DNA from 4 places in the Rhodococcus sp. NPDC056743 genome. Region 2 is predicted to be linked to each of the others. Evidence: riboswitches for the same ligand, from Rfam matches in the RefSeq annotation. Region 2 holds a riboswitch; each other region holds the start of a gene.
The links. A riboswitch is a leader RNA that binds a small molecule or an ion and turns the genes downstream of it on or off. The one in region 2 is predicted to bind cobalamin.
Positions count from the first base shown of each region.

Region 1: it holds a riboswitch for cobalamin, as region 2 does, so the genes downstream of both, ACFRFQ_RS16050 (ABC transporter substrate-binding protein) here and ACFRFQ_RS25660 (ABC transporter substrate-binding protein) in region 2, are expected to answer to the same signal.
Region 3: it holds a riboswitch for cobalamin, as region 2 does, so the genes downstream of both, ACFRFQ_RS20560 (magnesium chelatase subunit D family protein) here and ACFRFQ_RS25660 (ABC transporter substrate-binding protein) in region 2, are expected to answer to the same signal.
Region 4: it holds a riboswitch for cobalamin, as region 2 does, so the genes downstream of both, ACFRFQ_RS08355 (ABC transporter substrate-binding protein) here and ACFRFQ_RS25660 (ABC transporter substrate-binding protein) in region 2, are expected to answer to the same signal.

Region 1 covers NZ_JBHTZI010000006.1:336,222-344,195, forward strand. The annotation lists gene ACFRFQ_RS16030 (error-prone DNA polymerase) at 1-1,438, opposite strand, end outside; gene ACFRFQ_RS16035 ((2Fe-2S)-binding protein) at 1,559-2,329, opposite strand; gene ACFRFQ_RS16040 (ABC transporter ATP-binding protein) at 2,326-3,093, opposite strand; gene ACFRFQ_RS16045 (FecCD family ABC transporter permease) at 3,090-4,130, opposite strand; gene ACFRFQ_RS16050 (ABC transporter substrate-binding protein) at 4,127-5,137, opposite strand; cobalamin riboswitch at 5,256-5,403, opposite strand; gene ACFRFQ_RS16055 (hypothetical protein) at 5,541-6,041, shown strand; gene ACFRFQ_RS16060 (hypothetical protein) at 6,096-6,371, opposite strand; gene ACFRFQ_RS16065 (MMPL family transporter) at 6,600-7,974, shown strand, end outside.
Region 2 covers NZ_JBHTZI010000011.1:275,791-283,764, forward strand. The annotation lists gene ACFRFQ_RS25645 (FAD-dependent oxidoreductase) at 1-557, shown strand, start outside; gene ACFRFQ_RS25650 (sugar phosphate isomerase/epimerase family protein) at 554-1,357, shown strand; gene ACFRFQ_RS25655 (3-deoxy-7-phosphoheptulonate synthase) at 1,410-2,498, opposite strand; cobalamin riboswitch at 2,734-2,866, shown strand; gene ACFRFQ_RS25660 (ABC transporter substrate-binding protein) at 2,910-3,956, shown strand; gene ACFRFQ_RS25665 (FecCD family ABC transporter permease) at 3,953-4,993, shown strand; gene ACFRFQ_RS25670 (ABC transporter ATP-binding protein) at 4,990-5,787, shown strand; gene ACFRFQ_RS25675 (DNA alkylation repair protein) at 5,735-6,850, opposite strand; gene ACFRFQ_RS25680 (nuclear transport factor 2 family protein) at 6,850-7,167, opposite strand; gene ACFRFQ_RS25685 (NtaA/DmoA family FMN-dependent monooxygenase) at 7,390-7,974, opposite strand, start outside.
Region 3 covers NZ_JBHTZI010000008.1:389,950-397,923, reverse strand. The annotation lists gene mtr (mycothione reductase) at 1-185, opposite strand, end outside; gene ACFRFQ_RS20575 (alpha/beta hydrolase) at 182-1,213, opposite strand; gene mqo (malate dehydrogenase (quinone)) at 1,360-2,898, shown strand; gene ACFRFQ_RS20565 (GNAT family N-acetyltransferase) at 2,910-3,386, shown strand; adenosylcobalamin (AdoCbl) riboswitch at 3,436-3,582, shown strand; gene ACFRFQ_RS20560 (magnesium chelatase subunit D family protein) at 3,619-5,547, shown strand; gene cobO (cob(I)yrinic acid a,c-diamide adenosyltransferase) at 5,571-6,185, shown strand; gene ACFRFQ_RS20550 (cobyrinate a,c-diamide synthase) at 6,179-7,555, shown strand; gene ACFRFQ_RS20545 (cobalamin biosynthesis protein) at 7,548-7,952, shown strand; gene cobA (uroporphyrinogen-III C-methyltransferase) at 7,949-7,974, shown strand, end outside.
Region 4 covers NZ_JBHTZI010000003.1:192,848-200,821, reverse strand. The annotation lists gene ACFRFQ_RS08380 (MFS transporter) at 1-1,078, opposite strand, end outside; gene ACFRFQ_RS08375 (MarR family winged helix-turn-helix transcriptional regulator) at 1,075-1,530, opposite strand; gene ACFRFQ_RS08370 (VOC family protein) at 1,649-2,089, opposite strand; gene ACFRFQ_RS08365 (glutathione peroxidase) at 2,225-2,758, opposite strand; gene ACFRFQ_RS08360 (PadR family transcriptional regulator) at 2,853-3,446, opposite strand; gene ACFRFQ_RS08355 (ABC transporter substrate-binding protein) at 3,526-4,584, opposite strand; cobalamin riboswitch at 4,666-4,803, opposite strand; gene ACFRFQ_RS08350 (primosomal protein N') at 4,826-6,844, opposite strand; gene metK (methionine adenosyltransferase) at 6,870-7,974, opposite strand, start outside.

The sequences.
Region 1 (7,974 bases), on a different contig from region 2:
CATACTCACGGCCGTACTTGGTGTACACGTGCTGGATAGCCTCTTCGCGGCGGTCCGATTCGATGTCCACGTCGATATCCGGCGGACCGTCGCGCTCAGGTGCGAGGAATCTCTCGAACAAGAGCTCGTTACGAATCGGATCGACATTGGTGATGCCGATGGCGTAACACACCGCCGAGTTTGCCGCGGAACCTCTTCCCTGGCACAGGATGTCGTTATTCTTACAAAAAGAGACAATGTCGTGGACTACGAGGAAATACCCGGGAAAGTCCAAGGACGTGATGACGTCCAGCTCATGTTCCAGCTGTCGATACGCCTTCTCCGCCCCCTCAGGCGGGCCGTAACGATCCAACGCCCCCGCCATCGTGAGCTCACGCAACCACGACGCCTCGGTGTGCCCCGGCGGTACGTCGAACGGTGGCAGTTGGGGAGCGATGAGCCTCAGATCGAAAGCGCACTCGCGGGCCAGTTCGGCAGCTCCGCTGACTGCCTCCGGGTAGAGCGAGAACAGCGACGCCATTTCCTCACCCGAACGCAAGTGCGCTCCACCCGTCGGCGCCAACCATCCGGCGGCGTCGTCCAGACTTTGCCGGGAGCGGACCGCGGCCATCGCCATGGCCAACCGCCGCCGCGGGGGCGCCGCGAAGTGCGCCGCCGTTGTCGCGACTGTTCGCAATCCCTGTTCGGCGGCAAGCTGAGCCAGAACAGCATTGCGCTTGTCGTCCTCCGGCAACCCGTGATGGGTGAGCTCCACCGCCACCCGATCGGCACCGAAACGCTCGACCAGATCCCGCAAGGCCGCTGCGGCGCCGCTTCTCCCACTGGAAGTGAGGGCTTGCCGCACATGGCCTTTCCGGCATCCGGTCAGTATCTGCCAGTGCCCACCCGCAGCTTCGGTCAAGGTGTCGAAGTTGTACTGCAACTTCCCTTTCTCACCACCGGCCAGGTGGGCCGCAGCGATCTCACGGGAGAGCCGACGGTAGCCTTCCTGCCCCCGCGCGAGGACCAACAGGTGCGTCCCACCAGGATCTGCCGCTCCCACTCGCGGCGTGGAGTCCAAGGACAATTCCGCCCCGAACACCGTCCGCATTCCCCATTCACGAGCAGCCTCGGCAAACCGCACCACTCCGTAGAAACCGTCGTGATCGGTGACAGCAATAGCCTCGAGGCCCAATCGAACGGCTTCTTCCACCAACTCTTCCGGCGGTGAAGCGCCGTCGAGAAAACTGAACGCAGAATGGGCATGGAGTTCGGCGTACGGCACGGTGCTGTTCCCGCGAGCGAGTTCACCGGCAGAGTACTCCCCGCGCTTGCGTGACCAGGCCGGACTGTCGTTTCCGTCGCCGGGAAACAAATCTTCGTGCTCGACGCGGCCGGCGCGCCCCGACAGAACTCGTTCCATCTCGGACCACGTCGGCGGTCCGTTACCCCAACCCATACTTGCCTCACTTGTCGAACAGTGGCGATGCCGGGAGGGAAGGCGCATCGTGTATCGAACTCATGTTCGATACCTTCGAAGTCTGGCAGCTCACCCGCCATCCGTCAAACAACCCGTCCGTCAAACAAGAGCAGCAAGCAACCCCACACGATCCTCGGGTGCACGCTTGGGACAACTGGTGCACTTGGCTTCGCCAGGCACCTCGTAGATCAGGCAACACGACGCCCGCTGGGTGAACCGTCGACGATCCGCCGACACCGGCGTCAACGGATTCTCGACTCGCGCGGCGCTCTCCCCCGCGCTCACGTCCACGAAACGAGGCCGCGGAATGGGCGCGCCCGCACTCCGAAGGGCATCGATCAATCCAGCGGCACAGGCACTTCCGCGCTCACGCCGCAGACCGGCCGCGTCGAGCGCGCGGTTGGCAATGGAATCGGTGGTGATCGCCCACAATGCCTTCTCACGCACTCCGGACACCTCGGCGAGCACCTCGATGACAGGCGTCAAAGCCTGGCACATCGCCCGTGCCAACTCGGCAACACCGGTCGTGATCGGGATGAGAGAAGCGGCAGCAAAACCACCGAGATAACCGTCGCCGCGCAAGAAGATCCGAGCTCGAGAGAGCGACGGGTCAGCGGCAAAACCGGTGACCAACCCAGTTCCGAGCGGAATGCCGGTCAACGTCGAACTGGCCGAATACCACCACAAGGTGCCGTTGACCCGACTCTCGTCGCTCCCCCACCGCCTCGCTGTATCCGCGACGCGCGCGGCCATCCAGTCCGGGTCCGTCATCACCTCGGCCGGGATGGTAGCCGGATAGGCGTCGAGGCTTTCGAAAAACGGAACCGCGGCCGCCATCCGCGCGTAGATCGCGCGTATCTCGTCATTCACGCCAGCCCCACAATCTCCATCCTTGGACGCAGTCCCTGCTCCACGCGAGCTTTGATCCCGAAAACCTCGGCCAGCAACGATTCTTCCAGCACCTCGGCAGTGGGCCCACAGGCCCGCAGGTTTCCCTCGTGAAGCACCGCCAGTCGATCGCAGTATTCGACGGCCAATCGAAGATCGTGCATCGTGACCACCACGGCCAATCCCTGTGATGCCAACTCCGTGAGCAGTTCCATCACGATCAACTGGTGGCGCAGGTCGAGATGATTGGTCGGCTCGTCCAACAACAGGATCTTCGGTTGCTGCGCCAGCGCCCGGGCAATGGACACTCGCTGACGCTCACCGCCGGACAACGTCGCGACATCCCGGCCGGACAGCACCGCGAGACCGACCTGTTCCAGGCACCGATCCACGATAGTGCCATCTCGCTCCGTTGTGCGATCCAGCCAATTTCGGTGCGGGGTACGTCCGAGAGCAACGGATTCACGCACTGAAAGCCCACCGGACACTGCCGGTTCCTGAACACTCGCCGAAACGGTTCGCGCAATCTCCCGGCGCGACAAGGACGTCGCGTCCATGCCATCGATCAGTACCGCACCACCGCTGGGGGCCAGCGCGTTGTAACAGCAACGCAGCGCAGTGGTCTTGCCACTGCCGTTCGGGCCGACCAAGCCGAGAATCTCACCTGCGGAAGCCTGGAAACCTATGCCGTGCAGCACCTCACGATTTCCCAGGCGGGCCCGCGTGTCGACGAGTTCCAGAATCACTGCTCCAGCCTCCTGTACTGCCGGTAGAGCATCCAGACGAATATCGGCGCTCCCACCAAGGCAGTGATCACACCCACCGGTAGCTCGGTCGATTCCGACACCGAACGCGCCACCGTGTCAGCGGCTACCATCGCCACTGCGCCCAGCAACCCGGCGGCAGGAAGAAGGCGAATTGCTCTGGTACCCACCACAAATCCGGCAAGATGCGGAATCAGCAATCCGATGAAACCGATGCCACCGGCGACGCTCACCGCCGCGCCGGCCAGTACCGACACCGCGAGAAGCGACAGCACCCGGAAGCGTCGCACGTTCATACCCAAGGCTGCTGCGCCGTCGTCACCGGTCTGCAGGACGTCCATCCACCGCGCGCTGAGCATCAACGCAGCTCCGACGACGAGAAGCGCCACGGTCGGGAAGATCAGTGTCGACCATCTCGAGTCGCCGAATCCGCCTGCTATCCAGTGCATCACCGACGTCACGTGCCGATCGTCGGCCAAAACCAGAATGCAGAAGGTGATGAGCGCCGAGAATATCTGGGCCAGAGCAACTCCCACCAGGATGATCGCCGTAGGCTGGGGGTATCTGCCACCGATCACCAGGGCGAGGAACAGCGGGATCATCGCGCCGACAAAGGCCGCGACGGGAATCGTGAAAACTCCCAGGACACCGACACCAATGCCCAGCACGGACACCAGCACCACCATGAAGCCCGCACCGGACGACACCCCGAGAAGATAGGGATCAGCCAACGGATTGCGTGTGACCGCCTGCGCCACCGCGCCTGAGATCGCCAACGACGCACCCACCACAGCGGCAGTGAGGGCGCGTGGCAGGCGAGAGTCGATCACTATCGACTCCCGCGCCGCCGACCACCAGGTCTCGAAAGTCCCTGGCGCCAAGCGTGCTCCGACTATCGCCCACACGTCACCGACCGGAATGCGCACCGACCCGAAGGACACCGCCAACCCCAGCATCGCTGCCAGGGCTACCAGCAGTCCGGCCAGCAGGGCGCCGTAACCGGAACGTGAAAGTGTCACTTCGACGCGTCGGTGCCTGTTGCGACAGCGCTCGGATGGAAAGCGCTTGCGATGGTGTGCGCCGAGCGCACCAGACGAGAACTCTCGAAGAGATCCGCGAGAGGCACCACAACAAATCGGTTCTGCGCCACAGCCGGAGTGGTTGCCATCAACGGCTGAGACCGCAGGAAGTCGATCTTCTGATCCGCTGTCTTGTCGCCGTAGTCGATGACAACGATCGCCTGGGGCGCACGCTCGGCAACAGCCTCCCAGCTTGCATCGATGTAGGGCTTGGCACCTTCGGAGAAGATGTTCGTCACGCCGGAGTACTCGGCAACCAGTTGCCCGACGCCGACGCCGCCGATCGTGGTCGGAACATCCTCACCGCTGTCGTAGAAGAAGGTGGAGACCGGTGCGGCATCACCGACCGAAGCGCGGACTGAGTCAAGGCCAGAGCTGATCTGTTCGGCTACCGCGCGAGCGGAATCCTCGACGCCCAAGACGCGGCCGAGTTGCGTGTAATCGTTTTCGAGCAGTCCGATGTCAGGGAAACCGGTGCCGCAGTATTCCGAGAAGAGGAAGGTATTGATCCCTTTCTCGGCAAACGCGTCGCGTGATCTTCCTTGCTTCTCGTTGAATGCGCTGGTCATGCCGCCGACAACGAAGTCCGGATCCACGTCCAGAATTTGCTCGGCACTCGGAAACGTATCGGACAGACTGGGAATCGTGTCGAACTGTTCAGCCGTCTCCGCGGTAGGCGGATTGTCGCTGTATGCCCGTCCGACAATGCGGTCACCCGCGCCGATCTCGATAAGCGCCTCGGTGACATGGCCGTTCAAGGACACGATTCTCTGCGGCGGTGAATCGAAGGTCATTTCACGCTCGCAATTGGTGATGCTGACCGGCTGAGCGAACGATTCGGTCGACACAGAGTTTTCGGTTGCCTCGCCTTTCGAACAACCGGCGGCCACCAACGCGACCCCGATCAACGCGGCAACGGCGCGGGTGGTGGAAATCTTGAGTGACACGGGACCTCGCAAAAGGGCTCAGAGCCACGAATGAGAATCCTGGGAGAACACTTACCGCGCAGACGGAATCCGCGGGCAGGGCTCTCGCTGGACTTCCGTTTCGTAGACCACGACGAATGGATGTCGCACACCACGCGGCGGGCATTCGGGCTCATTCGTTCTCGATGATTCGACAACGAACCTACCGTTGCGGGTCAGCGCCGGATTTCGACCGGCTTCCCCCACACGCATGGCTTGCAAGTGCTTCCAGCAGTATGCATGACACACCCGAACCGAGTCGCAACGGCCTCGTCACGCACATTCCGGCCCCGCGCCTGAGCACGGTATTCCGCCATGCACCTCGAAAAAGGATTAGCATGCGGTACCACCGAAATTCGGAAACTCTGGACAGATCGGAATAGACGTGAAAAAGATTCTGAATTCCCTTTCCGAGGACGAATACGTGTTGATCCTCGAGACCAAAAAGGATCAGATTGCCGAACTCGACGAAGACGAACTGATCGCCCTGCACACGCGCATTCGTCGGGCCCGCAACAAGTACACGAAGTTGTACCGACGTGCGGGTTCGGCAAAGGTTGCCGAGAAGAAGGGACGCGGTTCCGGTAAGTCGGCAAATGCTCGCAACGCCGGTAAAGCAGAAGTTTTCGAAGACGCGCTCAGCCGGGTGAGCCGCCGTTTGGCTGCGGTCTCCCGCCAAAGCGCCCGCGAACTCAAGGACGAGCGACTGGGCCGGGCTCGCAAGGACGCTCCGTCGTTCAGCGATATCGACACCGGTAGCGGAAAGGTCGCGTCCGCGGGAAAGGCTCGCGTCGACGAAACACGTAGTTCTCCGGGCAAGAAGAAGTTCGAAGCGTCCAGTATTGCCGCTGGTGCACGGCGCCAGGCCAAGAAGGACAATCGCTGATTCTGCACACCCGTCGTCGCCCCTGAACGTGATTCGTTCGGGGGCGAGCGCCTGTCACGTCGCTCGCTCTTCCTCCCAGACATCGCCAGTCCAGCAGATATCGATGGGATACTCGCTGTTGACACCGACGGCCCAGTAATCGACGACTCCGTGGTCCGGTGAATCGAGTTCGATCCAGCCGATGACAAACTCGTCGCGCAGAGTCTTTTGTGCACGCCGGTCGATATCTCCCAGCGAGGCGCACAGCCCGCGAATCCTCGACTCGATCCAGTCTGCGGACGAATTCGGAATCGTGATCTCCAAGTCGCTCTTGTCACTGAGCGGGATCACGATCAGAAGTTCGGAGTTCGGTCGGATCTCCTTTCTCGCGAACCGCTCATAGGCTCGCAACAGGTCTTTCGGTTCGTAGAGTGCGCGCGCGACACCGAGCCGCCTTGACCGACCGAAAGGAAACACGGACTCATTCTCCGACACTGTCGATTCGGCATTTCACCGCACCGCTCGAACCCCCGATACAGTCGGTACGGCCATGTCCGAAAATTTCACCGGAGTTGATCAATGACACGCTGGGCCCAAACCGTCGTTTCCCGAAAATGGTGGGTGCTCTCGCTCGCAGTTCTCATCGTGCTTATCAGTGGCGTGTGGGGTCTCGGAGTATTCGGAAAGCTCAGCCAAGGTGGATTTGTCGACCCGGGAAGCGACTCCGCGAAGGTCGCAGCAATCGTCGAGGAGAACCTCGGACCACAAACCCCGGACATCATCGCGATCTACACACCGACCGAAGGCAAAAGCCTCGACGACATCGGCCCGGCCGTGACAGCCACAGTCGACGAGTTCACGGCCAACGTGCCGACTGCCACCGTGAAGTCGTATTGGAGCGCCGACGCCGCGACAAAGGCAAATCTGGTCTCCAACGACGGAACGATGGGCGCGGTCGCGATCACGTTGGCACCGGACTCCGGAATCACCGCCGCCACATTTTCCGATCTACTCCCCACGCTCGAAGTGGAAGGCGCGCAAGCACAATTCGCCGGAAATACGGTGGTGGGTGTCGCCTTCAACACCACGCTGGAGAAGGATCTTATTGTCGCCGAGGCGATAGCCATCCCGATCACCCTCGTGTTGTTGGTCTTCATCTTCGGCGGGCTTGTCGCTGCAGCCGTACCGGTTTTTGTCGGGGTCCTGAGCGTACTGAGCGCATTGGCCGTCCTGCGAGTTCTGACGTCGATTACCGAGGTCAGTTCGTTCTCGATCAACGTGGCCTCACTACTGGGGCTCGGCCTCGCCATCGACTACGGATTGTTTGTCGTCGGTCGATTCCGAGAGGAACTGAACTCCGGTTCCGAACCCGGCGCCGCAGCCACCCGCACAGTTCTGACGGCCGGTCGTACCGTGATGTTCTCAGGGCTGCTGCTGATCTGCGCGTTCAGCGGCATGCTCGTGTTCCCACAAGCTGTGATTCGTTCACTGGGATTCGGTGCCATCGCCGCCGTGCTGTGCGCTGCCGTACTGTCGTTGACCGCGGTGCCCGCCTTGCTTGCCATCCTGGGCCACCGCATCAATTCGTTGACGTGGCGTAAGGGCGCGGCCCAACGCGGAGAAGAACGTTCACAAAGGTTCTGGGGCCGCGTCGTCTCGTGGGTGATGAAACGACCTGTTGCCGTGTCCATCACGATTGTCACCCTGCTTCTCGTGCTGGCGTCGCCGCTACTGGGCGCACGACTGGGCGAACTCTCGTACACCGCATTGCCGGCCGACGACCCCGCCCGTACGGCAATGGACACGCTGGTCAACGACTTTCCCCAAACCGGCAACGGCGCGACATTGATCCTGCAAGCCGAGGGCGATACCGTACTCACCCCTGCCGAAGGCACGGCAATAGCCGAAGCCGCCGGCGAAGTCGAGGGCATCGCACAGGCTACCGTCGTCGCGA
Region 2 (7,974 bases):
CGTGGTTGATCGCCGATCAGCAGTACGTGCGCTACCTCCCACTCGGTATGGCGAAGCCACTGCCGATCCCGATCCAGCCGTACCTACGCTCGGGATACCTCACACGTGGGCGCACGGTTCGGGAACTGGCCGAGAAGATCGGTGTTGATCCGGCGCAGTTGGAGAAGACCGTCTCGACCTTCAACACCGGAGCCCGCAGTGGCGAAGACCCCGAGTTCGGTCGCGGCACAACACCGTTCAACCGAGGATCCGGTGATACCGCCAATCCCTGGCCGAACCCGTCGCTGGCACCCCTGCAGAAAGGCCCGTACTACGCGGTGAAAGTTGTACCGGGTAGCTTCGGCACCTTCGCCGGACTGGTCACCGACTCGTCGTCGCAGGTGCTCGACGACAACGACCGCCCCATCGAAGGACTGCTCGCTGTCGGCGTCGATCAGGCCAGCGTGATGGGTGGGCACTACCCGTCCGGCGGCATCAACCTCGGCCCGGCCATGACGTTCGGTTACCTGGCCGGCCGGGAACTGGCCGGCGCCAAGACAGTTGGAGCGCACGTATGACACTCTTACTCGGGCTGGCAGCCCTCACCGTGCTCGATACCGCGCCGATGCAGCACGTCGACTTGGCCGAAAAGCACGGCTTCGACACCATCGGCATCCGGTTGATGCCCGCGGCACCGGGTACTACTGCTTACCCCCTGCACGAGGACAAGCAGGGGTTGAACGAACTGGTGCGTCGACTGGATGATTCACCGGTCGAGGTATTCGATCTCGAAATCATCCGTCTTGCAGCCGACTTCGATCCCGCCGACTACGTTCCGCTCCTCGAGGCGGGAGCACAGCTCGGCGCCAAGGCCGTTCTGGTCGGCGGCGACGACCGCGACCGCGTTCGTCTCACGGACTCCTATGCCCGCCTCGCGGAACTGTGCGCGAACTACGGCATCGTCGCCTCCCTCGAGTTCATGCCGTGGACCGCTGTGCCCGATGCGCGGGCCGCGATCGAGATCGTCTCGGCCGCAGACGGTCCCGCTCGAAGCGTTCTCGTCGACGCATTGCACACCGACCGCTCGGCAACAACGCTCGAGGATCTCGAGTCGATCCCGCGCGAATGGTTGCACTACGCCCAGATGTGCGACGGTTCGACGCCCACTCCCGAGGACGACGCAGAACTGATCCGTCACGCCCGCGAGGAGCGTCTGGTGCCCGGCACCGGAGGCATCGCCCTAGCCGACATCTGGTCGACTTTGCCTGCCGGTCTGCCGGTCAGCATCGAATTGCCCAACGAACCGCTGCGCCGCGCCGTCGGCACGGATGCCTGGCTGGAACGCCTGGTCACGGCCACGCGAGAGGTTCTGGCGTAAACCTGCTGTGCGCCTTTGTTAACCGCCCGCGGTTAACAAAGGCGCACAGTTGCTAGCCGCGCCGAGCCGCAACAGCCTGTGCCAAACGATCCAACTGCGCTGCCGTGGTGGCCCAGTCGATGCACGCGTCGGTGATGGACTGACCGTAGGTGAGCTCGTCCGCCTTGCCCAAGGTCAGGTCCTGACGGCCGGCCTCGATGAAGCTTTCCAGCATGACGCCGGCGATTCCCTGCTCACCTGCGGCGAGACGAGCTGCGATGTCGTCGAGCACGATCACCTGACGCTCGTGATCCTTGCTGCTGTTGCCGTGGCTCGCGTCGATGACCACGCGCTCGGGCAGGTTCGACTTACGCAAGCGGGCAAGGGTATCCGCGACGGTCTCGGCGTCGTAGTTCGGTCCGTCGCTGCCGCCGCGAAGAATGACGTGGCAATCGGGGTTACCGGCGGTGCGGATCAAGGCAGCCTGACCGTCAAGGTCGGTTCCGGGGAACACGTGGCTTGCGGCAGCGGCGCGGGTACCGTCGACGGCTACCTGCACATCACCCTCGGTGGAGTTCTTGATTCCGACAGGCATGGACAGTGCACTGCACAGCTGGCGATGCACCTGGCTCGCAGCGGTCCGAGCGCCGATTGCGCCGTAGCTGACCAGGTCCGCAATGTACTGCGGCATGATCGGGTCGAGGAACTCACAGCCGACCGGCAGGCCGAGGCTCGACACGTCGAGCAGCAGCTTGCGTCCGATGCCCAGACCGGTGTTGACGTCGTAGGTGCCGTCGAGATGCGGATCGTTGAGCAGGCCCTTCCAACCCAGCGTGGTGCGCGGCTTTTCGAAGTAGACACGCATGACGATGTGCAGGTCGTCCCGCAGTTCTTCGGCCTTGGCAGCCAACCGGCGGGCGTAGTCCATCGCGGCTTCGGGGTCGTGCACCGAGCACGGTCCGACAACAACGATGAGACGATCGTCCGTGCCGTTCAGGATGTTGACAGTATCGGCGCGGCCGCTGCGCACAGTGGCGGAGGCGACCTCGTCGGGAGCGTGCTGGGCGCGCACAGTCGCCGGCGATACGAGCGGACTGATACTCACAGTGCGCTGATCGTCGAGGCTGTCCGCTGTGGCTGTGGTGTCGATGGTGACAGTCATGGGGTTTCGGTTTCCTGTTCTCAGGCCGACCCCAGAGATGAAATGAACTCCAGCGAGCCGGTCTGTAATCCGGCTCTTGGGTGGAGGTTGTCAGCGCGTGGTTACGCCGGCAGGCCCACCCGGGGCCGGCCTGCTAAACCAGAAATAGACGCGCTGCATGACGGCCACGATACCTCGAGTGCCGAGGTGGTCAATTCCACCCCTGGCGTTCGCGGGGAGAAACAAGCGTCTCGGTATGGTTGACGTGGCCGTTAGTGCGGCCACGATCGGCGAGGGAACCTGGTGCAAGTCCAGGGCTGACGCGCAACGGTGACGAACCTTCTTCAGGGATCGAAGTCCGGATACTCGCTGATCGAGCACGGCGAATTCTCGGCTCCGCGAATCGAGCCCTGAGCAAGGAGTTCCCTCTTCATGCGTTTTACGCGCTTCACGTCAGTAGTAGTTGCCACGTCGGCTCTCGCTTTGGGCCTGGCCGGCTGCGGCGCCTCCGACGACTCCGTCACCGCGAGTGACGCGACATCGTCGAACTACCCGCTCACCATCGACAACTGTGGTCGACAAGTCACTGTCGACGCACCACCGACACGTGCGGCGTCCCTCAACCAGGGCTCCACGGAGATTCTGCTGTCCCTCGGTCTCGCTGACCGCATGGTCGGCACCGCGACGTGGACGGACCCCGTTCGCGAGAACCTCGCAGCCGACAACGATCGAGTCCCCCGTCTTGCCGACAACAAGCCGTCGTTCGAGGTTGTCCTCGACACGGAACCCGATTTCGTGTCGGCCTCGTTTGCGTCCACGATCGCCGAGGGCGGCGTCGCGAGCCGGGATCAGTTCGCCGCGCTCGGCGTGCCCACGTACCTTTCGCCCACCGACAACGGTTGCGACGGCAAGGTGTCCTCGGCATCGAACGCGGACGGCGCACGAACCGAACCGTTGACGATCGAGACGGTGTATCAAGAGGTCCGGGATCTGGCAGCGATTTTCGACGTACGCGAGAGAGGCGAGCAATTTGTCGCCGAACTCCAGGCTCGATTCGCTGCAGCGTCCGACGCCGTCGACGCGTCCGGAGTCTCACTCGCGTTCTGGTTTGCCGACACCATGACGCCGTACATGGCGGGATGCTGTGGCTCGTCCGGAATTATCACGGAATCCGTCGGCGCGACGAATGTCTTTGCCGATACGACGGACGAATGGCCCCAGGTCAGCTGGGAAACCATCCTCGATCTCAACCCCACCGCCCTGGTTCTCGCGGACCTGAGTCGACGCAGCATCGACGGCGACGCACTGGCCAGCAAGATCGCTTTCCTCGAATCCAACCCTGTCACCTCGCGTCTGCAGGCTGTCCAGGACAAGAAGTACATCGTCGTCAACGGCGCTGATCTCAACCCTTCGATCCGCACGATCGACGGCGTCGAGAAGACCGCCACTGCACTGCGAGACTGGGGCTTGGCCAATTGAGCACGCGCACTGCGCGTCTCGAATCCCGATCAACTCTGGGATTTCTGTTCCTGACCGGCCTCGTGGTTCTCGGGTTCTCGATCGCGCTGGCGATAACGATCGGCCCGGCCAATCTGTCGGTTCGCGACGTGTACGCCGTGGTGCTCGAACATTGGGGTGTCGGGTCGTCCGGCGTCAGCCGGATCAAGGACGGCATTGTCTGGGAATTGCGGCTTCCCAGAACACTGTTGGCTGCGGTGTGCGGAGCGGGGCTCGCGTTGTGCGGCGTCATCATGCAGTCGCTGCTCCGTAATCCGCTGGCCGATCCCTTTGTTCTCGGGATCTCGTCCGGGGCATCCACCGGCGCGGTGATGGTGGCAGTGCTCGGCATCGGCGGCGGCGTTATCTCGCTGTCCGCCGGTGCATTTGCCGGGGCCGTCGTATCGTTCGGCCTGGTGATGCTGCTTGCGGCGGGCGCCGGCGGCGGCACGTCGCGGGTGGTCTTGGCGGGTGTTGCCGGCACACAACTGTTCTCGGCACTCACGTCGTTCATCGTCATTTCCTCCGCCGACGCCGAGCAGACTCGTGGCGTCCTGTTCTGGCTGCTCGGTTCGTTGGCCGGCGCCGGCTGGACGGACGTCGCAGTGTGCGGCGTGGTGGTTGCCGGTGGAATCCTTGTGTGTCTCGCTCAAGCTCCGGCGTTGGACGCCTTCACTTTCGGCAACAACGCCGCAGCGACACTCGGTATCCCCGTCCAGCGCGTTCGACTACTCCTCCTCACCATCACCGCGTTGATCACTGCCGCACTTGTCAGCGCTGCCGGGGCGATAGGTTTTGTAGGACTGGTACTTCCGCACGCAGCCCGTTTTCTGGTCGGTTCGCGGCACAGTCGATTGCTCCCCGCAACGGCGCTGATCGGTGCGATCTTCATGGTGTGGGTTGATGCCATCGCACGCACAGTGTTTGCGCCCCAGGAGATTCCGGTCGGCGTGGTGACCGCCCTGATCGGCGTTCCGGCGTTTGCGGTCATCCTGTTCCGAATGAGGAGAAGCGCATGAGCCTCGCAGCGCACGACATAGTCTGGCATCGCGGAAAGAACCTGATCCTCGACCACGTAAGCGTCGCTGCACAACCGGGTGACACTATCGGGATCCTCGGACCCAACGGGTCAGGAAAGTCGTCGCTCATCAGCATCCTGGCTGGAGTTACCTCTCCTGATTCCGGCGAAGTGACGCTGAGCGGCACCGGCATCAGCAGCGTTCCCCGACGCGCAGTCGCCCGCAAGATCGCAGTGGTCGATCAGCACGCCCACACCGAAGTCGACATCAGTGTGCTCGACGTCGTCCGGCTCGGCCGCATTCCGCACCGCACGCTGTTCGGTTCCGGGGAGGAAGCCGATGACGACGCGATTGATCAGGCACTCGCCGACACCGGCATGACGTCGATGCGACGACGCTTGTGGCACACACTGTCCGGTGGTGAACGTCAACGCGCACAGATCGCCCGCGCACTGGCTCAGCAACCGGACGTGCTGCTGCTCGACGAACCGACCAACCACCTCGACATCTCACACCAACTCGACATCCTGTCGCTGGTGTCGACCCTGCCGGTGACCAGTTACATTGCGCTGCACGACCTCAACGTGGCGGCGATGTTCTGCAACCGTCTTGTTGTGCTCGAACGCGGGCGGGTGGTTGCGACAGGTACACCGGTCGAAGTGCTCACCGAGGAACTGGTCGAACAGGTCTACCGCGTTCGAGCAAAAGTTACGATCGATCCTGAGGACGGCTATCCCTCGGTCAGCTATCGTCCGCAGCGACTCCGAGCTGAAAAGATCTCAGGCCCTGTGTAACACCGTTGATCTGTACCTCGACGGAATGTGTACCCGCGTAGTACCGCCGCGTACTGATCGGCTTGAAGGAATGTCGCTTCGCGATCTGTGCACTGGCCCCTGGCGTGAGCGAGCGCGTGGTCAGCTTGAATACCTTCGGAGTGGTGAGTCCGTTGGCCTTGACGTGATGGACTATGTAGTCGATTGCCACGGTCACGGGCTCACCACCGTTGTTACTCACGGCAAAGCCGAATCCGATGTCCCCGCCGAGATCAACAGCCTCGCGATCGATCACAAAGTCCGAGATCGCGATATCCGTAGGCGCCGCAAAGCCCAGCAGGGCCAACGCGTCGACGTCGCCGGCTTTCACCAGGCTGCGCAGTGCGTGGCGAACCACTTTGGACGTCGTTTCATCGGGATCGCCGAGCCAACGCTTCGCGATTGACACCGCCAACGCGGCGTCCGCGCGGCTGAGGTCATTGAGATGGTTCGCAACCGATCTCCGCACGTACTCCGACTCGTCACGGTACAGCGCGTCAAGAATCGAGACGGTGGACTCTGGGTTCTCCGTCAACGCTTTCACCCGCCTACCCCAGGGCAGACGCAGTCGGGTGCCCTCACTGGCGAGGCGTCGAACGTGCTCGTCTTCGTGATCTGTCCATCCGAGAGCGATCTCCAACGCTCGCGCGGGATTCGCGTCGAGGAACGTCCGGATCGCGAATTCTCCGGTCAACCGTGACGTCAACTCGGCGAGCAGCGCCATACCGTCGTCGAAATCCTCGAGCCGCTCGCCGCGCGTGGCCGACACGGCGACAGCTTCGGTGACCGGCCAGATCATCCACCCCGTGAAGGTCTCCTCGGTAAGTGCACGGCGGATGATCTCGGCGAAGACTGGATAGTCCTCTGGTAGTTCGGCAATCATCGCGTCCCGTACGACGCGTGTGCGCTCGCCGAGACTCATTCCGTCGAATTCGGATGAACTACCTCGAACGAGGGCAAGGCGCGTATCACCAGTTGCGCGCTCGAGACAGTCTGCCAGATCGGCCACGACGGCTACCCCGAGAAGTTCGTCTGCTGTGGGCATCAGGGGCACACCGTGAGAGCGGAAATCCGATCACCGTCAAGAGTGAAGTGGTGGTGTAACCGGACGGGGCTTCCGGAAAAATCACCCTCGACCTTCACTGATACGACAACCGCCGAGGCAGGGGTGTGTACCGACTCGATATTCTGAGTGAAAGTGAACGCCGTCGACACCGCGGATTTCCATGCCACGATTTCTTCGATGCCGAAGTACGTCCGGCCGTCGTCACGCACCACCGCGTCATCGGTGAACACATCGCGGACGTCGCCGCCGTCGAAGTACGCGCGCGCTGCGCCTGGAACCTTCGCTGAGTCGATCATTCGCGAAGAGTACTGCTGGGGTCCGACAGGTTCGACGACCTCAGTGCGGAGCGGGCGCCGCCAACTGAATCGCGTTCGAGAATTCCCCAGCGACACCGGGGTGCGCGAGTCAGCGAGGGTGGTCTCACGGACATCCCACGATGATCGACGCCGCACTCGAGCTCGCCACACTCATCGAGCGGACAACCTCATGTTCTTCATGCGCTCACCGGTTTCCAACAACTAGTCGCCGGAAACCGGTGGCAGTGGCGGTAACTCGAGATTTTCGCGGAACGTACCGCCGATGTAGTCCGTTCCCACGATTCCGCGCTGGCGTAGTTCCGGCAGCAGACCGTTCGTGACGAAATCGCGTGTGCGCGGATCGGCAAGGTCACCGAGCGTGATGACATCGAGAACGCCCGCGTCGTATCGCTCCGAGATCGCGTCCGCGAGCTGCTCCGGGGTGCCTGCCGCTGCCCAGTGACCGGTGTCCTTGGACGCGATGATCAATTCACGCAGCGTCTTTCCTTGCGCGGCGAGCTTACCGAAGATCTCGACCCGACCCCGTCGGCGATTCACCGACGACGGGTCCGGGATCAACGAGTCCGGGATCGGCCGGTCCAGCGGCAATTCGGAGAAATCCACGTCGCCGCCGAACATGTCGGAAAGCCTCGTGCGTCCGGCGTCGAAGTCCGTCGATTCCTCGGTATCTCTGACCAATCGTTCGACTTCGGCCTCGGTAGCGCCGTACGTTGCGTGGAACGAGCTGAAAATCAGTGGTAGTTCGTCCCCACGCCCCAACTCTGCCGCCCGGGCGCGGATCGTCTT
Region 3 (7,974 bases), on a different contig from region 2:
TGCGAGATCGTGTTGGCGACCTCAGCCGCGTAGACGAACATCTTGGTCGGGATGCATCCGACGTTGAGGCACGTGCCGCCGAATATGCCTTCCTCGAGGATGGCGATTTTCTTGCCGTCGAACCGCTCGTCGGGCAACGAATTCCCGGAGCCGCTTCCGATGATGGCAAGGTCGTAATGCGTCACTGCGCGTTCTCCTGTGTGGTGGTGTCTGCGTCTTCGGTCAGGTGGCGTTCGAGCCACTCCAACCACTGATCGAGTTCGGAAAAGGCTGTGGCCAACGGCTTCTGGGTCGAGAGGAAGACGTCGTGGCGCGCGCCGTCGATGGGAACGATGGTAGTCCGGTCACCGAGGCAACCGGCCCATCGTGCGATCTGCTTCACATCCAGGACGGAATCTGCCAGGTCGACGCCGGGGTGATACGCCTTGGCGAACTCCGATTTCTTCGAACGCAGGATCAGTGCGGGGACGCCGATGTCCAGGCCACGGTGCAGTTGCGCGTGCCCACCGCGCACGGCACGCATCCACCCGAACGTGACCGGGCACCCTTCGAGCGGCTTCCAATCGAGGTTGTAGTCCCACTCGCCGTTGGCGGAGACATGGAGACTCGAGCCGTAGGTCGGCAGGCCCGTGCCAGGAATGACGGTCTTCGCGGACACCCGTCCCAACGCGTCGATGGCCGCGGTGCCGACACTGCGAACCACCGACGGACCCTGCAAGTCGAACCACGGGCTGTTGAGCACCAGGCCGGCGATGCCGTGCCCGGAGCTGCCGCCCGGCTTGCGCTGGAGTCGGTCCAGCCACAGGGGAACGATGAGTCCGCCGGTCGAATGCGCCATCAGGAGGAGCTCGCTGCCGTCGGTTTCGGAGTTCACGATGCGCAGGGCCTCGTTGAGCTCGGCGTCGTACAGTGCGAGATCCGACACATAGTGCGCGGTGTGGCCCGGTTTCAGCGAACGCCCGCACTTGCGCAGATCCAGCGCGAAGAAGGCGTAACCCTGCTCGGCAAAGTGCTCGGCAAGATGTTTCTGGAAGAAGTAATCGGTGAACCCATGTACGTACAGAACTGCGCGGTTCGCCCGGACGGCCTCGCCAGGCGGCTGATAGCGGACGAGTGTGGCGTCTACCTCACCCTCACCGTCCGGATCGGTTCCGAGAGGAATGGTCAGCTGCTGATATCCGTCTCCGAGGACGTCTGGAACCCATGTAGTCACAGATCACAATCTAATCGTCGTTTCCGGACGGCGTTGTAGAGCACAATTGGGGGTGGTAAACGGCGCACTTACGCCCAGGTAACCTATTCGGCGTAACACAGCAGGCGGATGCGCGCACGGCTAATGACAAGGAAGTCGATTCTCCAGTGTCGAATCAGAACGCGGTAGAGACGAAGACGGATGTAGTGCTCGTGGGTGCGGGCATCATGAGTGCCACGCTTGGTGCGTTGTTGCGCCAGTTGCAGCCCGACTGGTCGATTTCGACCTTCGAGAGGCTCGACGCCGTCGCAGCCGAGAGCAGCGACCCGTGGAATAACGCGGGAACCGGTCACTCCGCGCTCTGTGAGCTCAATTACACCCCCGAGAACTCGGACGGCACGGTCGACATCAAGAAGGCCGTCAACGTCAACGAGCAGTTCCAGGTGTCCCGTCAGTTCTGGGCACACGCTGTCGAGCAGGGTGTGTTGACGCAGCCCAAGGAATTCATCAACCCCATCGCGCACGTGAGCTTCGTTCACGGCGAGGCCAACGCCAAGTACTTGCGTGCTCGCTACGACGCACTTGCCGGCCACCCGCTCTTCCGCGGCATGGAGTACATCGACGATCCGGCCGAGTTCACCAAGCGCCTGCCGCTGATGGCAAAGGGCCGCGACTTCTCGGATCCCATCGCCCTCAACTGGAGCCAGGACGGCACCGACGTCGACTTCGGAGCGCTCACCAAGCAGCTCGTCGGCTACATCGGCAAGACCGGCGGCAACATGTACTTCGGTCACGAGGTCACCAACCTCACCCAGAACTCCGACAAGACGTGGACCGTGAAGGTCACCAACCGTCGCACCGGTGAAAAGCGCGTCGTGCGTTCACGATTCGTCTTCGTCGGTGCCGGTGGTGGCGCTCTGCATCTGCTGCAGAAGTCGGGTATCAAGGAAGCCAAGGGCTTCGGCGGATTCCCCGTCAGCGGCGCGTTCCTGCGGTGCACCAACCCCGACCTGATCGACCAGCACAGCGCCAAGGTCTACGGCAAAGCCGCCGTCGGCGCTCCTCCCATGTCGGTTCCGCACCTCGACACGCGTGTCATCGGCAACAAGCCGGGCCTGCTGTTCGGACCGTACGCCGGCTGGTCACCGAAGTTCCTCAAGCAGGGTCGCGTCACGGACCTGCCCGGTTCGGTCAAGCCCAACAACATCCTCTCGATGCTCGGCGTCGGCGTCAGCGAACTCGGCCTGGTCAAGTACCTGGTCAGCGAGCTCACCAAGAGTGAAACCGGGCGTATCTGGGATTTGCGTGAATTTGCGCCCAAGGCCGAGACCAAAGACTGGGAGCTCATCACCGCAGGTCAGCGCGTCCAGGTGATTCGCCGGGCCAAGGGCAAGGGCGGCGTCCTCGAATTCGGTACCGCTGTCGTGGCTGCCGAGGACGGATCGATCGCCGGACTGCTCGGTGCCTCTCCCGGCGCGTCGACGGCTGTTCCCGCGATGCTCGACGTCCTCGAGCGCTGCTTCCCGACCGAATTCCAGGGCTGGAAGGGCAAGCTGCGCGAGATGGTTCCGTCCATCGGCGTCAAGCTCACCGACAACGAGGGACTTTTCAACCAGGTCTGGGATTGGTCCTCGAAGGTGCTCGAGCTCGATTCCGCGTCATCAACTGTTTCCCTTCCGGTCGCGGAAACCGCTGCAACTGTGTGATAGTCGCACCCATGACGGCAACAGCAGCATTGAAGCGTTCATGGGCACTCGACCTCGACAACAAGACTTTCTACGAGTTGTTGAAGCTTCGGGTAGAAGTATTTGTCGTCGAGCAGGCCTGCCCGTACCCCGAGTTGGACGGGCGGGACCTGCTGACGGAAACCCGCCATTTCTGGCTGGAGCAGGACGGCGAAGTGGTGTGCACACTCCGCCTCCTCGAAGAGCACGACGACGGCAAGAAGAGCTTCCGCATCGGTCGACTCTGCACGTCCCATGCAGCACGCGGACAGGGTCATACGACGCGATTGCTGCAAGCTGCACTGGCAGAAGTGGGCGAGGCGCCGTGCCGCATCAATGCCCAGACCTATCTGGTCGACATGTACAGCAAGCACGGATTCAAGGCTGACGGCGAAGAGTTTGTCGAGGACGGTATTCCGCACACCCCGATGCGCCGCGGTGGCGGCGAGCCGTTCGTGCTGGCCAGCTGAATCGTTCGATGCGCGACCCAGTCGGCTCACGCAATTGTGGGCCGACTAGGGTTTTTTCGATACCGAATGCTCGCGGGGAAGTCCTGTTCGATTCAGGTGCGGTCCCGCCACTGTAAAGATCTCTCGAGATCTCAGCCAGATTGCCGCGACATTCGGATGAAGCCAAGTTCTCGGCGAGGAAACCGAGAGGTGGAGGGATGTCGACGTGCGGGTAGAAGACGATCAGGCGGCGGTGGCGGGGTTCCCGTTCAGCGCGGTGGTGGGCCAGGACCAACTGCGGTTGGCGTTGTTCCTCTGCGCGGTACACCCCGGAATCGGTGGCGTGCTGGTTCGCGGCGAAAAGGGCACGGCAAAATCGACCGTCGTGCGCGCCTTGACGGCTTTGCTACCGGCCGTCGACGACGCCGGTGCGACACGTCCCGCCAGACTGGTCGAACTGCCCGTCGGGGCAACGGAAGACCGTGTCATCGGCTCGATCGACCTCGAAAAGGTATTGCGCGACGGTGAGCGCGCCTTCCAGCCCGGACTGCTGGCCGCAGCGCATCAGGGTGTTCTGTACGTCGACGAGGTGAACCTTCTCCACGATCATCTGGTGGACGTTCTTCTCGACGCAGCTGCGATGGGTCGAGTGCATGTCGAGCGGGACGGGATTTCGCACTCACATGCCGCGAAGTTCGTCCTCGTCGGAACGATGAATCCCGAAGAGGGAGAACTGCGTCCACAGCTTCTGGATCGTTTTGGTCTTGCGGTGGACGTGTCCGCATCTCGCGACGTGGATGTGCGGATGGAGGTAGTGCGCCGACGCCTCGACTACGAACGCGATCCGCAGGCGTTTGCCGACCGCTACGCCCCCGCCGATCAGGAATTGGCCGCCGAAATCCTTTCTGCGCGTACCCGACTGGATGACGTGGAGCTGAGCAACCGAGAACTGCGACGGATTGCGTCGTTGTGCGCGTCCTTCGACGTCGACGGTATGCGCGCCGATCTTGTTCTCGCCCGTACGGCTACCGCTCATGCTGCGTGGCGTGGTGGGACCGAGGTCACCGAGGAAGACGTACGAGTCGCGGCGGAATTGACTCTGCCACATCGCCGTCGACGCGATCCCTTCGACGAGCCGGGCCTCGATCAGCAGCAACTCGACGACGCGATGGACCGGGCCGACGAGGATGCTCGGGCCGGCGAGCCGGAACCGCCCGAGAATCCTGAGCCCGAATCAGGCAGCGGTGAACCCGAGGGCGGCGAACCCGAAGACGGGGGCCCGGATGACGGGGGCCCGGATGACGGGGGCCCGGATGATGAAGGGCCTCAGGATGATCCGGACGGTCCGGGTGGGGGAGTGCGCGCCACCGATCGGCCGTCCGCCCCGCCGAGCAGCCAGTTCAAGGCCAAACTTCTCGAAGTTCCCGGCGTCGGAGAAGGTGCGCCCGGCCGGCGGTCACGATCCACGTCGTCACGTGGACGCGTCGTGCGGTCGACCACCGATCGCGGGCACGGTCTGCACCTGACGAGCACAGTGTTTGCCGCTGCGGAATCGCAGGTTGCGCGTGGCCGCACGGCGGGCCGTCTGCGATTGGCGCCGGACGATCTGCGCGGCGCCATTCGTGAAGGGCGCGAAGGAAACTTGATCGTGTTCGTGGTGGACGCGTCGGGGTCCATGGCTGCGCGCGACCGACTGTCCGCGGTGACCGGCGCCGTGGTCTCGCTGCTCCGCGACGCCTATCAGCGCCGCGACAAGGTAGCCGTCATCACCGTCCGGGGCCGCGAAGCCGAACTGGTTCTGCCGCCGACGTCATCCGTGGACATCGCGGTTCGCCGGTTGCAATCCATGCGAACCGGTGGCAAATCGCCACTCGCAGAAGGGTTCTTGCGTGCCCGTGAGGTGATTCTGCGCGAACGGCTCCGGGATCCGCAGCGCCGCGCACTCATGGTTGCGTTGACCGACGGCCGTGCCACCGGCGGCAAGGACGCGCTGCACCGCGCGCGTGTCGCCGCGCACCTGCTTGCCGACGCATCGGTTGCCTCGATCGTGGTGGACTGCGAAACCGGGCTTGTCCGTTTGGGATTGGCCGCAGAATTGGCCCGAGAACTACGAGGCGGATGCGTCCGTCTTGCCGAATTGTCAGCGCAGCAGGTCGCGGGTGTCGTCCGCGCCGCAGCCTAACGTTTTCATGTCAGGAGATCACCATGCCTAAAGGCGTTCCCGATACTGTTCCCGACGACGGCTTGACCACACGCCAGCGTCGTAACGCACCGGTGCTTGCCGTCCACACCGGACCGGGCAAGGGCAAGTCCACCGCCGCGTTCGGGATGGCACTTCGCGCCTGGAACCAGGGATTCGACATCGGCGTCTTCCAGTTCGTGAAGAGCGCAAAGTGGAAGGTCGGCGAAGAAGCCGCGTTCCGCGCACTCGGAAACCTGCACGACGAGAGTGGTGTCGGCGGCCCGGTGCAGTGGCACAAGATGGGAGAGGGCTGGTCCTGGACTCGTAAGGCCGGCAGCGAAGAAGATCACGCCGCTGCAGCAGCGGAGGGATGGCAGGAAATCGCCAGACGCCTCGCCGACGAAACGCACCGCTTCTACGTCCTCGACGAGTTCACCTACCCGCTCAAGTGGGGATGGGTCGACGTCGACGAGGTTGTGCAGACCTTGCGCGATCGACCGGGAAATCAGCATGTGGTGATCACCGGGCGTGACGCGCCGCAGGCGTTGATCGACGCAGCCGACCTGGTGACCGAGATGACCAAGATCAAGCACCCGATGGACGCCGGCCGAAAGGGCCAGCGAGGCATCGAATGGTGAGTTCGTCCACGCCGGCCGTAGTTATCGCCGCACCCGCATCGGGTAGCGGAAAGACCACGGTGGCAACGGGACTGATCGGTGCGCTCCGGCGCTCCGGTAGCAGTGTGGCACCGTTCAAGGTGGGCCCGGATTACATCGACCCCGGCTATCACGGACTCGCGGCGGGAAGGCCAGGACGCAATCTCGACACGGTCCTAGTCGGCGAAGAACGCATCGCCCCGCTCTATCAGCACGGCACCGCCGACTGCGATATCGCCGTGGTCGAAGGCGTCATGGGTCTGTTCGACGGCAAGATCGACGAAGCCAACGCGCAAGCATCGGCGGAAGGGTCGACGGCGCAGGTGGCCGCGGTTCTGGGCGCACCGGTCGTCCTGGTGATCGACGCCCGCGGCCACAGCCAGAGCCTGGCCGCTGTGTTGCACGGATTTGCCACCTACGACTCGAGCGTGCGGATCGGCGGCGTCATCCTCAACCGCGTCGGCAGTGCCCGGCACGAGCAGGTTCTGCGCCACGCGTGCGACAAGGTCGGGATACCGGTACTCGGAGTTGTGCCGCGCCTGGCCGAGTTGGAGGTGCCGTCACGTCACCTGGGGTTGATCCCGGCCGCCGAGCACGGCACCTCGGCAGTCGCCGCGGTGGACGCGATGTCGGAGTTGATCGCAACTCACGTCGACCTCAGCTCCGTGCGCGCTCTAGCCACATCGAATGTTGTTGCACCTGCGTGGAATCCGGTGCAGGAAGTGGGGGAGCGTCCCGGCTCGCGGCCTGTGGTGGCGATGGCGGGCGGACCGGCCTTCACTTTCGGCTACGCCGAACATCGTGAGCTTCTCGCCGCCGCCGGCGCGGACGTTCAGGTGTTCGATCCGCTGCGCGACGAATTGCCCTCCGGTACAGCCGCTTTGGTACTTCCCGGCGGATTTCCGGAGGAGCACGCTGTCGACCTGGCGTCGAACACTGCTCTGCTGGCGCAAGTACGAGAATTGGCTGACGGCGGTGCGCCCATCCACGCCGAGTGCGCCGGACTGCTCTACCTCGCCCGCAGCCTCGACGGTCATGCGATGGCCGGAGTTGTCGGCGTCGACGCGGTTTTCGGTAAACGACTCACACTCGGCTATCGCGAAGCGGTGGCGTTGACTGACTCGAGCCTTTTCGAGGCGGGTTCGCGTGTCGCCGGACACGAATTTCACCGCACCTCTCTCGTCAGTGCCGACGCCGACGGATGCGCGAGCGCGTGGGGTTGGCGACCGTGGGACGGCGGCGCAGTGCGCGAGGGATTTGTTCGCGGCGGAGTTCACGCGTCGTATCTCCACACGCATCCGGCCGGCCGGCCGAGTTCGATTGCCACCTTTGTCGAGGCTGCTCGTGCCTGAGGTATATGTCGGCGTCGGGTTCACGACGTCGACCACCACTGCCGAGATCGTCGACGCCGTGCGAGGCGCCGCGCCGCAGAACTCGACCGTCGTTGGTCTTGCTACTTCCGCCCGGAAAGCCTGCGCCCCGGCGCTGATCGATGCCGCGAAGATCCTGGCAGTCCACGTCACGACGTACACCTCGGAAGAGCTTGCAGCCGTGCCCGTGCCGTCACCGTCATCGCGCGTCCAAAAGGCTGTGGGTACCGCCAGCGTTGCCGAGGCGGCAGCGATCCTGGCATCCGGTCATGGACCTCTGGCGGTGGGTAAGACCTCGACCGGTGCGGTGACCGTCGCCGTGGCCAGTAAAGTTCCCCCAGCGAGCACAGAGATCGACGATGAAATGGAGTGCGAGTGAGCGAGCCCACCGCAGACGAGAC
Region 4 (7,974 bases), on a different contig from region 2:
CGGAAGCGATCAGCACTCCGCCGACGAGCAGCGCGCACGTACCGACAAGAAGAGTGCGGCGGGCACCGTATCGCCGGTAGGTGCGTGATCCGATCATGGTTGCCACCACGCTGACCCCCGCGACGGGAAGCATCGTCAGGCCGGCCTCGATCGGGCTCATCCCCCGCGCATATTGCAGCCATTGAGGAATTCCGAAGAAAACGCAGTAGAAGCACGTGTACGTGAGCAATGTCCGGCCCAGTGTGGCACTGAGGGCACGATTTCGTGCCAAAGCCTCGACATCCAGGAACGGCTCCGGAGCGCGATGCTCCCACCACACGAATAGGCCGAGTCCCACGACGGCAACCGGAAGCAGCCACCATGTCGGGTTGCTCGGCAACGAAATCAGCAACACCATTGCCGACGTAATCGTCACGAGGAACAGCCCGATTCCGAGTACGTCGAGAGCGTGAAGCGCTTCCCGGACCGACACTCGTCTGCCGCCGGCAAAACCCACGTCAGCATGCATGACCACAACAGCACTGAGCACCACGACGGGAAGATTCACCCACAGGATCGACTGCCACCCGAATGTCCCCACGAGGAGACCACCCACCGTTGGGCCGAGAGCGGCAACAGACTGGCTGCAGACGACCAGGGTCGCAATCGCAGTACGAGGTTGGCGTCGGTAACGCTCCGAGTAGCTGCGAATCATCGTCATCGCGTTGGGCATGTGCGCCGAAATACCGAATCCGAGTATCACGTATGCGCCGATCAACCACCCGACATTCGGGGCGAGCATCCCGACGCACGATCCGATCGCGACCAGCGCCAGACCACCGAGAAATACGCGACGGGCGCCAAATAATGCACCGAGCCGCCCCATCATCGGGGCACCCACGGCGGTCGTGATGTACATCGCGGAGATAATCCAGGAAACGCCCGATGTCGAACCGAACTGAGCGGCGATCCCGACAATCGCCACTGCAATCATCGACGAGTTCAGTGGCTGCAGAATACTGCCGGTCGCGGCCGCACCGCTCACGCGAAACGGAACCGGCAAGGTCTTGGTGTCTACGTCGTCCGCGACGGCAGTCATACGCGAATCACCGACTCCTGTGTCGGTGTCGTATCGGTCGACTCGGCGGCACGACGCAGCAATCGTCCTGCCAGATAAAGCAACTCACGTTCGACATCGGTGAACTGCTCCTCCAGCACGGAGGTAAGCCATTCGCTACGAGTAGCACGGTCCACGTCCAGGGTCCTGCGGCCGCTATCGGTGATCGCGATCAAACTGGCGCGGGCATCATGTGGATCGACGGTGCGCGTCACCATGGCTTTTTCTTCGAGGAGGAGCACGGTACGTGCGATCGTTTGCGGCGCCACTTGTTCCAGGTCGGCCAGCGCCCGCGCGCTCATCGCGCCAACCCGATCCAGATGCGCAAGGGCCTGCAGTTGGGTTGGAGTCAACAAATGCCCGGCACTCTTGGTTCGGATCCTTCGGCTGAACAATGCTACGTCTTCGCGCAGTCGGTCCGCTCGCTCATCCATGCGGTTCTCCCTAGTCTCATTAGCCAGGGTACCTGTTTAATTAGTCCCGAATTGGTAGTTCGAGTCGGATATCACCCGTATTTTTCAACAGTATGCCTGTCTAATACTGCGCAGCGCATCAGCCGATCTGCTCGAACAGGGACACGATGATCCCCTCAGGCCCCCGCACATAGGCCATCCGCACACTGTTCTCGTACTCACCGATGCCGCCGATGAGCCCGTACCCGTCCGCCGCAACAGCGTCGATGGCAGCCTGGAGGTCGCCGACCTCGAATGACACGTTGCGTAGCCCAAGCTCGTTGGCCATTGCCGTGGGCGATCCGGACACATGGTCGGGCGTGACGAAGGACGAGAGCTCCAGCCGAGAACCTCCGCCCGGCGGCCGTAGCATTGCGATTTCACAGTGGGCGCCCGGGATGCCGCAGACGGTCTCCACGAATTCGCCCTCCACAGATCCGGTGCCCTCCAGCTCGAGGCCCAGCCCGACGAAAAACGCCGTCGCCGAGGTGAGATCCGCGACGGTGATGCCGATGTGGTCGAAACGCTGTACGTGTGCCATGGGGCGCATCCTCCAACTGTTGTCTTGCCGATTTCATTGGTCGAGATCGACGGTGGCGAGACAGCAATCCCGGGAGACCCTGCAAGGGGCTCCCGGGATCACGGCCAAATATTCAGTACCTAGACCTGCTGATAGTTACAGCAGCTCCGAAACTTCTTCAGCAATCTGCTCGGGCGTGACTGTCGACTCGAAACGACGAACTACTGCTCCGTCACGATCGACGAGGAACTTCGTGAAGTTCCACTTCACCTCGTCGGTACCGATCGCCTCGGGGCGGGTCTTGCTGACGTGGTCGAAAAGGAATCCGATTTCGGGCCCGAAGTCACCGGGCGCCTCACTGCGGAGATGCTTGTACAACGGGTCCGCGTTGTCTCCGTTGACCTCGATCTTGGCGTACACCGGGAATGTGACGTTGTAGGTCGTGCTGCAGAACTCCTGAATCTCGGCGTCCTGCCCCGGTTCCTGATCTCCGAACTGGTTGCTCGGGAATCCGATGACCCGAAGACCACGGTCCTTGTTCTCGCGATACAGGGCGTCGAGGCCTTCGTACTGCGGCGTGAATCCACACTTGCTTGCCACGTTGACGATCAACAGAAGGTTGCCCTTGTACTGGCTCAGATCCTCGGTGGACCCGTCGGCAGCCTTGACGGCAAAGTTGTGGACGGTCATGAATTCTCCTGATTATCGAAGTGATTGTCTTGCTTACCAAGCTAGTTCATACTTCCCGGCGATCGTGATCGGGCGCACAAACCCTGGGCCGCGCCTAACTGTCGGTGTCGGTGGACCCGTCGTCGGCAAGCACGCGGTACAACGCCCGACGCGCTTCGATCAGAACATCGGCGGCGGCCTTGACCTGCTCCGGAGTACCAACTGCGGCAACCTGACCGGCAGCACCCATCAGTTGTCCGATCAGCTCACGCAGATCCTGTTCCGGGGCGCCGACGCTGTCACGAACCTCGTCCCACGGTGCGCCGAGGTCTTCCCGGTGCTGCTCGACGTACGCGACGCCTTCTTCGGTGAGCTTTGCTGTCTTGCGCCCGGCCACCTTGTCGATGATCACGAGGCCTTCGTCTTCGAGTTGAGACAGCGCCGGGTAGATGGAACCAGGACTCGGCTTCCATACTCCGCCACTGCGTTCGACGATCTGCTGAATCAGTTCGTAGCCGTGCATCGGTTCTTCGGCGATGAGGAGCAGAACAGCTGCACGAACGTCACCGCGGCGCCCCCGCCCGCCGCGTCCGCGACCACGACCGAAGTGCGCGCCGGGACCGAAGCCGGGGCCCTGTCCACCGTCAGGTCCGAACCGCCCCCGACGATGCCCGCGTCCACGCTCGCCCTCGGGAAAATGCCTGTCCATAGCTGCTGCCCTCCACCGATATCGCTGATAGTTCGACGATATATCGCATCGCTGGAGGGTGCAACGACGCGAGCCGTAATCAGCCCTGCGTCACGCGCAGCCCGTCCGCGAGCTTCTCCAGAGCGTCGATCTCACGGATCCCCGGGTCCATCTCCGCCCCGGACAACGTGACGTAGTGACGGTTGCGCACGGCAGACATCTGCGCGGTCACCGGATTCGATTCGAGGAAGACGATCTTCGTCTCCAACGAATCACCGTCTACCCGCCGACGGTGAAGATCACCGAGCACCAGAACATCCGGGTCACGGTCTGCAACCGCCTCCCAACTCACTTCCGGCCAATCATCGGAGAGGTCTGCAAATACGTTGACGGCACCCACCTGTTCAGCAAGAAGCCCTGGAGCCGAACAGCATCCGGCCATGTACGGAGCTTCGAGCCCGGAGAACCAGAAAGCCACTGTTCTTCCCGAACCGGCCACATCAGCCGCGGCCACCGAAAGGCGCGACTGTAGTTCGGCGATCAACTCTGCGCCACGATCCTGCACGTCGAAGATCGCCGCCAACTCACGAATCTCCCGGTACAGCGTGTCGATGCTCAGAGTCTCCGTACGCGAGACGTTCTCTCCCGCCACGACGGCGTCGGTACAGACAGACGGCGACTGATACGTGGGAATCCCCAGTTCGGCGAATCGCGACCGCTCTGCGACGACAGCGGACGTGAAAGTGTGGGCGCTCGCCGACGTCACGAGGTCGGGTTCGGTGTCGAGTACCACCTCGAGCGACGCGTCGTTGTCGGCGAGTCTCGGCACCAGGTCGTTCTGAGCTGCGAGAGGAGCGAGAACGGGATCGAACCACGTGGAGGTACCCACCATCCGGTTGCCGAGACCGAGCGAGAGCAATATTTCCGTCGAACCCTGATACAGCGACACAGCTCGTTGCGGCGCCGAATCGAATGTTACTGTCACCCCACAATTTTCGAGTATCAACGGGTAGCTGGTGGGGCCCGCTGCATCAGCGGCGACTGTTGTCGGGGTTGTGGCGTCCGGCGGCGAAGCGTTGGAGCAACCGGCGAGTAGTGCGGTGGTGCAGAGTAATCCGGTCGCGGCAGTGAGTGCGCGCGTCAGCGGTGCGGTGGGCACGGAAAGTCGTCCTTCGATCAGGGGCTCGGTCGCGGAGCCCGACATGCGGCAATCGGCATCACAGGATGCAGTTACGATCACCACTTCGATGTGGTGCCGGACGAGTATTCGGACTCGTGGGAAACCCCATCGCCGTTGCGCGTCAGTTCCGGATTCTCACCGGCATTCCCTCGTCAGACAGTGGTCAGTATAAGCAGCACCTGTCCGTGATCATGCAGCGCTCCAGGTCACCAAGAAATCCTCAGCCGATTCTGCGCGGGTCGATCTGAATACGCACCGGACCCGAAGATTTGCGGGCGCTCCGAGCCGCGCGAGCATGAGCCAGAGAGTCAGCCAGTGCCCGGCCGTCCTTGCGCGGCACCCGAATCAGCAGCCGCTCGGGAGCTACACCTGCCTCGTCCTCGCCCGAATACGGAAGCCTCTCCCCCGCAGGCAATTCCACGGGCCCGAGAAGAACTGCACTGGCAGGTAGATCAGCGGAGGCCACCAATTCGGCAATCGCGGCGCTACCACCGTCGATTGCCGCCAGATGCACCGCAGGCGGAAAGCCGACCTCGTCGCGTTCGTCGAACTGACTGCGGGCGTGACCGACCGGATCCCATCGCACCAAGGCCTGGACCGTCGGGATTCCCGAATCCGCGACGACAACGACCTCGCCGCCGTCAGAGAGTGGAATCACCAAGGCGGCAGCCGACATCCAGCGTCGCAGCGTCTCCTCTTCGGCGCGAAGGTCGGCGCGACCGAGCAATGCCCACCCGTCGAGTAACAACGCAGCACCGTAGCCCCCGGTCATCACCGGTTCTGCGCCGACGGTCGAGACCACCAGCGCGGGGCCTTGGGCAACTTCCTTGACCACATCGCCGCCACCGGACAGCACGACCTTCACCCCGGGGAACGCGCGACCGAGTTCCTCGGCTGTTCGGCCGGCCCCGACCACGACGGCACGAAGCGCTTTGGCTCCGCAGGCATGGCACCGGTAGGCCGCATCGGCGACGCCGCACCAGCGGCACTCGGGAATTCCGGCGCCGTCCGGCCCGGCGGCAGACGGCAACGCCAACGGCCCGTTGCAGCGACGGCACCGCGCCGGTGCCCGGCACTTCCCGCAAGCGAGCGTCGGAACGTAACCACGCCGCGGCACCTGAACCAGCACGCCACGGCCGTCGGCCAATGCGCGCCTGGCAGCGGCAAAAGCGATCGCCGGCAACCGCGCTGCCCGCGCGCCGGGGTCGCGGGCCAACGCATGATCACTGTCCGCCAGAGCAGTGATCTTGGGCGAGCAGTGCCGGACCACATCGCGAGCGGCAACCAAATCATGGGCCCACCCCGAATCGACGAGCACCTGAGACTCCGCAGTTCGGGAGAACCCGCCGATCACCACGGCGCACCCCGCCACATGCGCCCGCAACACCGCGGACTCGCGGGCATGCGGGTACGGCGAGCGCGGCTCGGACAAGTTGTCGTCGCCGTCGTCCCACACGACAACAAGTCCGGTGTCCGGAGTGGGAGCAAATACGGAACTTCGCGTTCCGACGACGATGCGAGCACTTCCGCGGAGCGCCGCAAGCCACCGCCGATAGCGCATGGCCGGGCCAAGTCCCGCTGAAAGCCCTACTACCGCTTCAGGTCCGGATACTTTCTCGCACGCGGCAAGGACTCGATCGAGATCACGCTGATCCGGAACAACGATGACCGCACTCTTGCCTGCCGACGCCACCGAGCCCGCAAGTTCGGCCAACCGCAGCGGCCAGTCTTCACCGGGCAATGCCTGCCACACCGCTCGCGGAGCGCGCAGTTCGCGGACGGCGGTGACAAACGCATCTCCGTAGTGATAGAGGTGCCATCCTCGTTCGTCCAGAGTGGGAGCGGCAATGTCACCGCTGGGTTCCCACGCCTCGCCCTCGACCTTGGCGTGACGCGGCGGGACGGCTAGCCGGAGCACGTCCGCCCGGGTGCCTGCGTAGCGCTCGGCAACGCGGTCGACCAACTGCGCTATTTCGTCAGTGAGGACTCGCTCGGCGGAGATGACACGTTCGAGCCACCCGAATTTGCCCTGATGATCACTTGTCGCCTCGCGGGAGACGATGAAACCGTCGACCAGACGACCAGCAAAGCGGATGCGCACCCGTACACCGGGTTGCGCATCCGCTTCGAGTTCACGGGGAACGAGGTAGTCGAACTCTCGATCGAGGTGGGCGAGCGGGAGCATCGGGAGTACCCGGGCTACCGGATCGACCTCTGCCGCTACTCTTTCCGCGCCCACCCGCGCCCCGTCTGTACGTCAGTTATCAGAGACCTGCTGCGCTGCGCAGCTTGTCCGCACGATCCGTGCTCTCCCACGGGAGATCGATATCGGTGCGTCCGAAGTGACCGTACGCCGCGGTCTGCGCGTAGATCGGACGCAGCAGATCGAGATCGCGGATGATCGCTCCCGGACGCAAGTCGAACACCTCGGTGATCGCCTGCTGAATCCGAGCCGGATCGGTCTTCTCGGTGCCGAACGTCTCGACGAACAAGCCGACCGGAGCAGCCTTGCCGATAGCGTAGGCAACCTGAACCTCGATGCGATCGGCGAGGCCGGCCGCAACGGCGTTCTTGGCAACCCAGCGCATTGCGTATGCAGCACTGCGGTCGACCTTTGACGGGTCCTTGCCGGAGAATGCGCCGCCGCCGTGGCGAGCCATTCCGCCGTAGGTGTCGACGATGATCTTGCGTCCGGTCAGACCAGCGTCGCCCATCGGGCCACCGAGGACGAACTTGCCCGTCGGGTTGACGAGCAGACGAACATCGGAGGTATCCAGATCAACGACATTGACGTCGGCAAGAACCGAGTTGAGCACCTTCTCGCGAAGGTCTGGGGTCAGCAGGTTGTCGAGATCGATGTCTGCGGCGTGCTGCGTGGAGATGACAACGGTGTCGAGGCGAACCGGCTTGTCACCGTCGTACTCGATGGTGACCTGAGTCTTGCCGTCCGGACGCAGGTACGGCAGAACGCCGCTCTTGCGAACCTCGGTCAGACGACGCGACAGGCGATGAGCCATCGCGATGGGAAGCGGCATCAGTTCCGGTGTATCGGTGGTGGCGTAGCCGAACATCAAGCCCTGATCGCCGGCGCCCTGACGGTCGATCTCGTCGTCGAGTGTTCCGTCGACGCGAGCTTCGTGCGAATGATCAACGCCCTGAGCGATTTCCGGGGACTGCGCACCGATTGCGACATTGACACCGCATGAGTTGCCGTCGAAGCCCTTGGCGGAGCTGTCGTACCCGATTTCGAGAACAGTGTCGCGGACGATCTTGGGGATGTCGGCGTATGCCGTGGTCGTGACCTCACCGGCGACGTGAACCTGGCCAGTGGTGACAAGAGTCTCGACGGCGACGCGGGCACGCGGATCC